2 linked regions of the Thermogemmata fonticola genome follow. The protein of the gene in region 1 interacts with the protein of each later gene in a pairwise test. Links are inferred from orthologs where the notes say so. Each region holds a gene or a part of one and is shown on either strand. Other genes may lie near its edges.

What was found.
Region 2: the proteins of ndk (region 1) and ung interact in binary tests that used the Escherichia coli proteins (3 or more experiments, as listed by UniProt). The link is inferred for Thermogemmata fonticola from one-to-one orthologs.

Annotation. Positions count from the first base shown.
Region 1 is NZ_JACEFB010000007.1:35,682-38,874, reverse strand. What follows is about bases 214-3,095. They hold ndk (nucleoside-diphosphate kinase), read left to right. Parts: upstream 214-1,372; coding sequence 1,373-1,819; downstream 1,820-3,095. Other genes in these bases: ruvA (Holliday junction branch migration protein RuvA), read right to left, coding at 2,896-3,095; H0921_RS10720 (hypothetical protein), read left to right, coding at 2,298-2,834; H0921_RS18220 (hypothetical protein), read left to right, coding at 2,157-2,279; H0921_RS10730 (hypothetical protein), read left to right, coding at 214-983. Outside these bases: more of H0921_RS10730, read left to right, coding at 1-213; more of ruvA, read right to left, coding at 3,096-3,193. UniProt on the Escherichia coli protein: Major role in the synthesis of nucleoside triphosphates other than ATP. The ATP gamma phosphate is transferred to the NDP beta phosphate via a ping-pong mechanism, using a phosphorylated active-site intermediate.
Region 2 is NZ_JACEFB010000003.1:276,405-279,594, forward strand. What follows is about bases 262-3,140. They hold ung (uracil-DNA glycosylase), read right to left. Parts: upstream 2,114-3,140; coding sequence 1,409-2,113; downstream 262-1,408. Other genes in these bases: H0921_RS07175 (PVC-type heme-binding CxxCH protein), read right to left, coding at 262-956; H0921_RS07185 (glycosyltransferase family 87 protein), read left to right, coding at 2,342-3,140. In the rest of the region: more of H0921_RS07175, read right to left, coding at 1-261; more of H0921_RS07185, read left to right, coding at 3,141-3,190. UniProt on the Escherichia coli protein: Excises uracil residues from the DNA which can arise as a result of misincorporation of dUMP residues by DNA polymerase or due to deamination of cytosine.

The sequences.
Region 1 (3,193 bases):
TGACGGAGACGGTCACCGAGATGCGCACTGTCGTCGAGCGTGTGCCGGTGCAAAAGCAGGTGACGGTCATGGAGCGTGTGCCGGTCCAAAAGCAGATCACCGTCATGGAGCGCCGCCCGGTCCAGAAGCAAGTCACCGTCAATGAGGTCCAGTACAAGCGCGTCCTGGTGACGGAGATGCGCCCCAAGACGGTGACTCACAAGGTCTCGGTTCCCGTGACAGTGGAGCTAGGCCCCACTCTGGCCGACCGGCTGCGGAAAATCTGCGATCCGTGCTATGAACCCTGCCCGCGCACCGTGACCATCTGCAAGACGGAAAAGCACAAGGAGACGATCTGCGAGCCGGTCACCGTCTGCAAGAAGATCGCCGAGTGCGTGCCGGTGACCAAGACGATCTGCACCTACGAGTGCGTGCCGGTGACCAAGACTGTCTGCGCTTACGAGTGCCGGCCCGTGACCAAGACGATCTGCACCTACGAGTGCGTGCGCAAGCAGGTGGCCTGCCCGGTGACCAAGGTCAAGTGCGTGCCGGTGTGCGAGCAAGTGACCTGCGTGGTACATGTGAAAAAGTGCGTGCCGTATGAAGCCAAGCGGTGCGTGACCGTCTGCGTGCCGGTTGAGCAGAAGGTCAAAGTCTGCAAGCTGGTGCCGAAGGTGGTGGAGAAGGAAGTGAAGGTGCCGGCTCCGGCCCAAGCCCAGGCCGCTCCGTGTCCCCCCAGCGCCCCCTGCGCCCAGCCCTGCGACCGGCCCGGACTGCTCGATCGCCTGCGGGCTTTGCTGGCCAAGAAGCGCTGTGCGGAACCGTGCCCGCCGGCCTGCGAACCGGCTCCGGCTCAAGCTGCCCCCTGCCCGCCGCAACCCTGCGATCCCTGCGCCGCTCCGCGCCGCCGCCTCTTCGATGGCCTGAACCTCTGCCGCAAGGCCAAAGACGACTGCTGCCACGCTCCGGTCGTCGCGGGTGCCGCCGCTGGGTGCTCCAAGTGATACCCCCCCTCCGGGAGAGCGGCTGACAGGCTTGCTCCCAATCCACCCCCCCGCGAAGCGTCCGACCTCCCCAAGTCGGCGCTTCGTTTTTTTGGCATTCCTCACCTGCTGTCTGCTTTTTCATGTGGCCGTTGGGCCACTCGGTGCCTATCTCCAATCCCGCCGGGAAGATCAGCGAGGCTAGCCGGACTCAGTGTGGAGGAAAGCCGGATTCATCGCCAGGGAGAACGCCCAGGGAAACCGGAAGCCTCAATCCCAGACAGGGCAGCGGAATAAATAGACCATAAGATCATACCAACAGGGGGGAAGGAGCGCGGGCGAGACGCCGCTTCCCAAAAAGCTCTCAGCGCCGGGGAAGAACCTGCACGCGACTGGAGGATGAACTGCCCATGCAAAAGACGCTCGTTCTGCTCAAGCCGGATGCCGTCCAACGCCGCTTAGTCGGGGAAATCATTGGCCGCTTCGAGCGCAAAGGCCTGCGCCTGGTCGCTTTGAAAATGGTGCAGGCGAGCCGAGAACTGGCGGAGCGGCACTACGCCGTCCATCGCGGCAAGCCGTTCTACGAAAGCCTGCTAGCGTTTCTGACTAGCGGCCCGACCGTGGCGATGGTCTGGGAAGGGCGGGAAGCGGTGAGCGTCGCCCGCTTGCTCATGGGCCTGACCGACGGCGCCCGCTCCGCCCCCGGAACCATCCGCGGAGACTTCGGCCTGAGCGTCCAGAACAACCTCATCCACGGCAGCGACAGCCCCGAAAATGCGGAAGCAGAAATCGCCCTCTGGTTCCACCCGGAAGAGTTGGTGCACTACACCTCCAGCGACGCCGCCTGGATCGGCTGATTCCTCGAGCCAGTGTAGGCTCGAATTCGTTATGACCTTTTTTCTTCCTAACTCCTCATCGACCTGAGTGCTCATCGACCTGATCTTCTCGTCGCACCGCCGTAGGGCTTCATGGTTCCGGTGTTCCCGGATTATAGCTCCGTGGCGGTCCTGTGCCAGTTGCCCTGTGAGTCGGAATGAATTGGCCTTTCGTGGCAGGGGAGGGGTGTGGTAAAGGTGGGGCGGCTGTTGGAGAGGCAGCGGTTGCGGCAACGACGTGATACAGGCTGGACAACTCCATCCGTTTCCGAAAGGAACGTTGGGCCACAGAGTCGCATTTCAGAGAAAGGAGGCAAGGATGCCTCAAGGCAGAGCGAGGATAGGCGGTCGGCGGTGGTGGGGGATTTTCCCCGTGGCTGGTCTGGTCGGCGGGATGGTGCTGTGGTTCGCCCTTACACCGGGTCGATCGGGGGCGGGGTGAACGCCGGCGGGCTGCCCGGTGCCCGGTGGTCTGCCGGGGTGGATGCCGGGGAGTAACGGGGGGCTGCTCGGAGCGGGTCCGGGTTGGTCCGGGATGCCTCCAGCGGTGCTGGCTCCGTTGCCAGCGAATTCTGGCCTGCCTGCGGGGATGCCGCCGGGGCTAATCCATCCGGGGGCAGGGGGTAGCCCTCGTTCGCCGGGACTTGCCGGGCTGCCGCCTTCGGGAGGAAGCCGGCCGCCGGCCGGTGTTGCCGGAACGGCTTCGGGAGGAAACGGTTCCCGCCCGCCGACTGCCGCCGCGGTGTCACCGCCGCTCGGAAAAACGCCGCGCTCTCCTGCTTCGCTGCCAGCGGCTGAGATGGTGCTGCCGCCTTTGCCTCCGCCGGAGCATTTCGGCATCCGCCTGGCAGGGGAAGCGCCGTCCTTCCTTGGCTCGGCGGCCTCTGGCTCGGCTGGGGTGGAATCGGCGGGAGCCGGGATGTCTTCCTCGCTCGTGTTGCCGCCTTTGCCTCCGCCGGAGCATTTCGGCATCCGCCTGGCCGTTCCCCGGCCCTAACGGCGCTGGTCGCTTCTGGACCGGACGATCTGGAGGGCAGCGGCTGCTTTCTTCATTGATCCTAGGAGCTGCTGCTGTAGATGAAGGTGAGGGCCTCTTCGACGGAGCGGAAGGATTTACCGCTGGCGAGCAGGATGTCCAGGCGCTGGCGGGCTTCGAGGGGACTATGCCCGAGTGCGAGAAGGGCCTGATACACATCGTCGATCATCTGACTGTCAACGCGCGAAGCGGAGTCGCCGGTAGCGGCGGCAGTGTCGCGGGTAAAGGCTAGCCGGGTGACTTTGCGCTTGAGGGTTGCCACGATCTGCTCGGCAGTGGCTGCTCCGACGCCGGGCAAGGTGCTCAGCCAAGACACATCC
Region 2 (3,190 bases), on another replicon or contig:
GCATGGGCCCAACCGCTCTCTTTATGGAAGGTGTGATCGCAAATTTCCCGCAGATAGCCGTACACGTAGGGGTGGTAGCTGGCACCCGCCTGCCGCTGATAAATCCCTCCCGGTACGATGTGATACAAGTGGGGAATCACGCAGCAGCAAAGAATAAATTGGCCGTCGCTATTGCGCCAGTCCATACCCCACGGGTTGCTTGTCCCCTCCGCAAAAATCTCGAACCGTTTCGAGCGGGGATGGTAACGCCAGACGGCGGCATTGAGGCGCACCGGAGGCGTATTGGCCGCCGCCTGAGCCGGCCGCACCTCGGACTGCGTAAAGATGCCATGCAAGCCATACAACCAGCCATCCGGACCCCACTGGAACGTGTTAAGCGTTTCATGGGTATCCTGGCTGCCGAACCCTTCCAGCAACACCTCGAAACGCCCCGGCTTGTCACCGCGATTCTCGATGAACCACAGGTAAGGGGGGGCACCGACAAAGACTCCCCCGTATCCCACCTCGATACCGCTGGCCAGGTCAAAAGCCCCCAAACCGGCGCGCCGACGCGCTTCGGGAACTGGAAAATCTTTACCCTCCGCGAAAACGGTGCGCTTATCAGCCACACCATCCCCATCCGTATCTTCCAGGATCACGATCCGATCCCGCGGCGCTCGCCCCTTCGGCGTCCGCTTGGGATACTCGAAGCATTCGATGACCCAAATCCGGCCCTTCTCATCGACCGTGAAGGCGATGGGATTCGTCACCAACGGCTCCGCCGCGAACAACTTCACCTCAAACTCCGCAGGCACCTGAAAGCGCGCGACCGTCTCCTGCGGCGGAAGGTACGGCTGGCCTGAACCCTTGCGGTTATCAAATCCATACTCCCGCTGGGCCAAAACATCGGCAGAAAAACTGCCCAGACCCACCAGGCATACACCTGCCAACCACAACCCGCGAAACAACTGGGACATAACCAAGCTTCCTGTGTGCTGGACCAGATGCCCGCTCTGACCGGAAGACCCCAGGGGTAAGGAAGAGGGGTTGGCTCCGGAATTACCGGGGGGGGTGCTCTGCCTCGCTCTCGCAAGGTCCCTCCTAGCTAAAACCCGCCTATTTTCCCCTCTTCTGACATCATAGTATCTCGGCGGCGAACACCCGGCATCCTCGCCGGAATACTTGCCTTTCGGCATCGCACCGACGAAAACCGCTTCCACCCAGAAAACCTCCCCTCGCGTGCGACCCGCCCAACGGCCTGACGGCTTCCGTAGTCCCTGAATCCTGTGCACCAGCAGGCGGTCAGGTGGAAGATGTTCAGTTGGAAGAAGCAGAAGGAAGATGTTCAGTTGGAAGAAGAAATGGTCACGGGTGGAGAATCCCCTTCCCTGGATTTGTTCTTCTCCACGCCATGCAGCAAAGGGAATTGTCACAGAGTAGCGGGCAGTCGCCAGTCAATCGGGGGAAGACCCATCTGCTCCAGGGCAGCGTTGGTCCGGGAGAAAGGACGGCAGCCAAAAAAACCTTGATGCGCGGACAGGGGGGAAGGATGGGGTGCCTTTAGCAAATGATGGCGTCGCGGGTCGATTCCCGCGGCGGCTTTCTGAGCTGCATTTCCCCACAGGAGAAAGACTAGAGGATGGGAATGGGCATTGAGGACCTGGAGCACGGCCTGGGTAAATTGTTCCCAACCCCGACCAGCATGGGATTGGGGTTGGCCTGCGCGCACCGTCAGACAAGTGTTGAGCAACAGCACACCCTGCCGCGCCCAGGGGATCAAACAGCCATGGGAGGGCGAAGGGATACCTAAATCACTGTGTAGCTCCCGGAAAATGTTGCGGAGTGAAGCCGGACAAGACACACCGGGAGGCACCGAAAAGCACAAGCCGTGAGCTTGACCAGGGTTGGGATAGGGGTCCTGACCCAACAGAACCACGCGCACTTGGGAAAGTGGCGTGTAGCGGAAGGCATTGAAAATATCTTCCCCCGGCGGATAAACGGTATGATTCTGCCACTCAGATGCCAGAAATGCCTTCAGGTTTTCCCAGTAGGACTGCCGGGTTTGCTCTTCCAACACAGCACGCCAGCCTGACTCCAAATCATCCGGCAGAGCTAACGAAAACGCTTTCCCCATGAACAAATCTCTGGACGATCCGAAACTCCTGTGTCGCTCGCTGCCAGAAACCTAAAGATCGGGGTTATATCCTATGCAGTTGGGAAGAAAAGAGGAACCCTCGCCTCATTTAGTTAGGGTGACTGGCTCAGTGTTTGCCTGAAGTGCCAGCCTTTTGATTCCTGTTTCCCGCCCGCAGTGCGGTCCTGGGGATGTGACAGCGAAGGGATCGCGTTCTATGTTCCTGACATGAGGCGCTTTGGGCTGGTCATCGCATTGGGTGGTGGAGCAGCAGGCCTGCTCGCTAGTCAGGTGGGCTATTTGTGGCGGCATCCGGAGGTTTGGCCTCCAGATGACAGCATTGAGTACTGGGCGGCGGCTCATCTGCTGCGGCAGGGGCAAAATCCTTATGCGGCGGAACTGTTACTGCCCCTCCAGCAAGCAGGGGGGCGTTCGACAGACACAGCCGTCATGATGTGGAATCCGCCGTGGACCCTGGCGGTGGTGCTACCTTTGGCTTGGCTGTCGGCGCGCGCGGCCCAACTGCTCTGGCTAGCCGTCCAGGCCAGTGTGCTGCTGTATTGCGGAGATCGCTTGTGGCGGATGTATGGGGGCAGTTCTGAGCGGCGCTGGGTGGGGTGGCTGCTGACCCTCGCTTGGCTGCCCTCTTTGTTCGCCTTGCAGGCTGGCCAGATTACGCCCCTGGTCCTGCTCGGTGCCGTCCTGTGGATGGACAGCCAGGCCGCACGCCGTTCCTGGCAGGCCGGGATCGCGCTGGGACTATTAGCCATCAAGCCCCATTTGGTGATCCTGTTGGGTATGCTTCAGGTGTTCTGGATCGTGCAGCAGCGGCAGTGGACCGTGTTGCTGGCAGGGGCGGCGGCGGCCGCTCTGGCAGTTGGAGTGGTGATGCTGGGGCGCCCAGCGATTCTCCTGGACTACGGAGAAGCCTTGCTCCACCGTCCCCCGGCCCAGTGGTACTCGCCGACTTTGGGGGCGTATCTTCGGGCCTGGCTGGGTGCGGAATACTTTTCTCTGCAATTTGTGCCGACCCTACTGGGATTGGTGGCTTTGGGCGCGGCAATGGCAAGCGGCTGG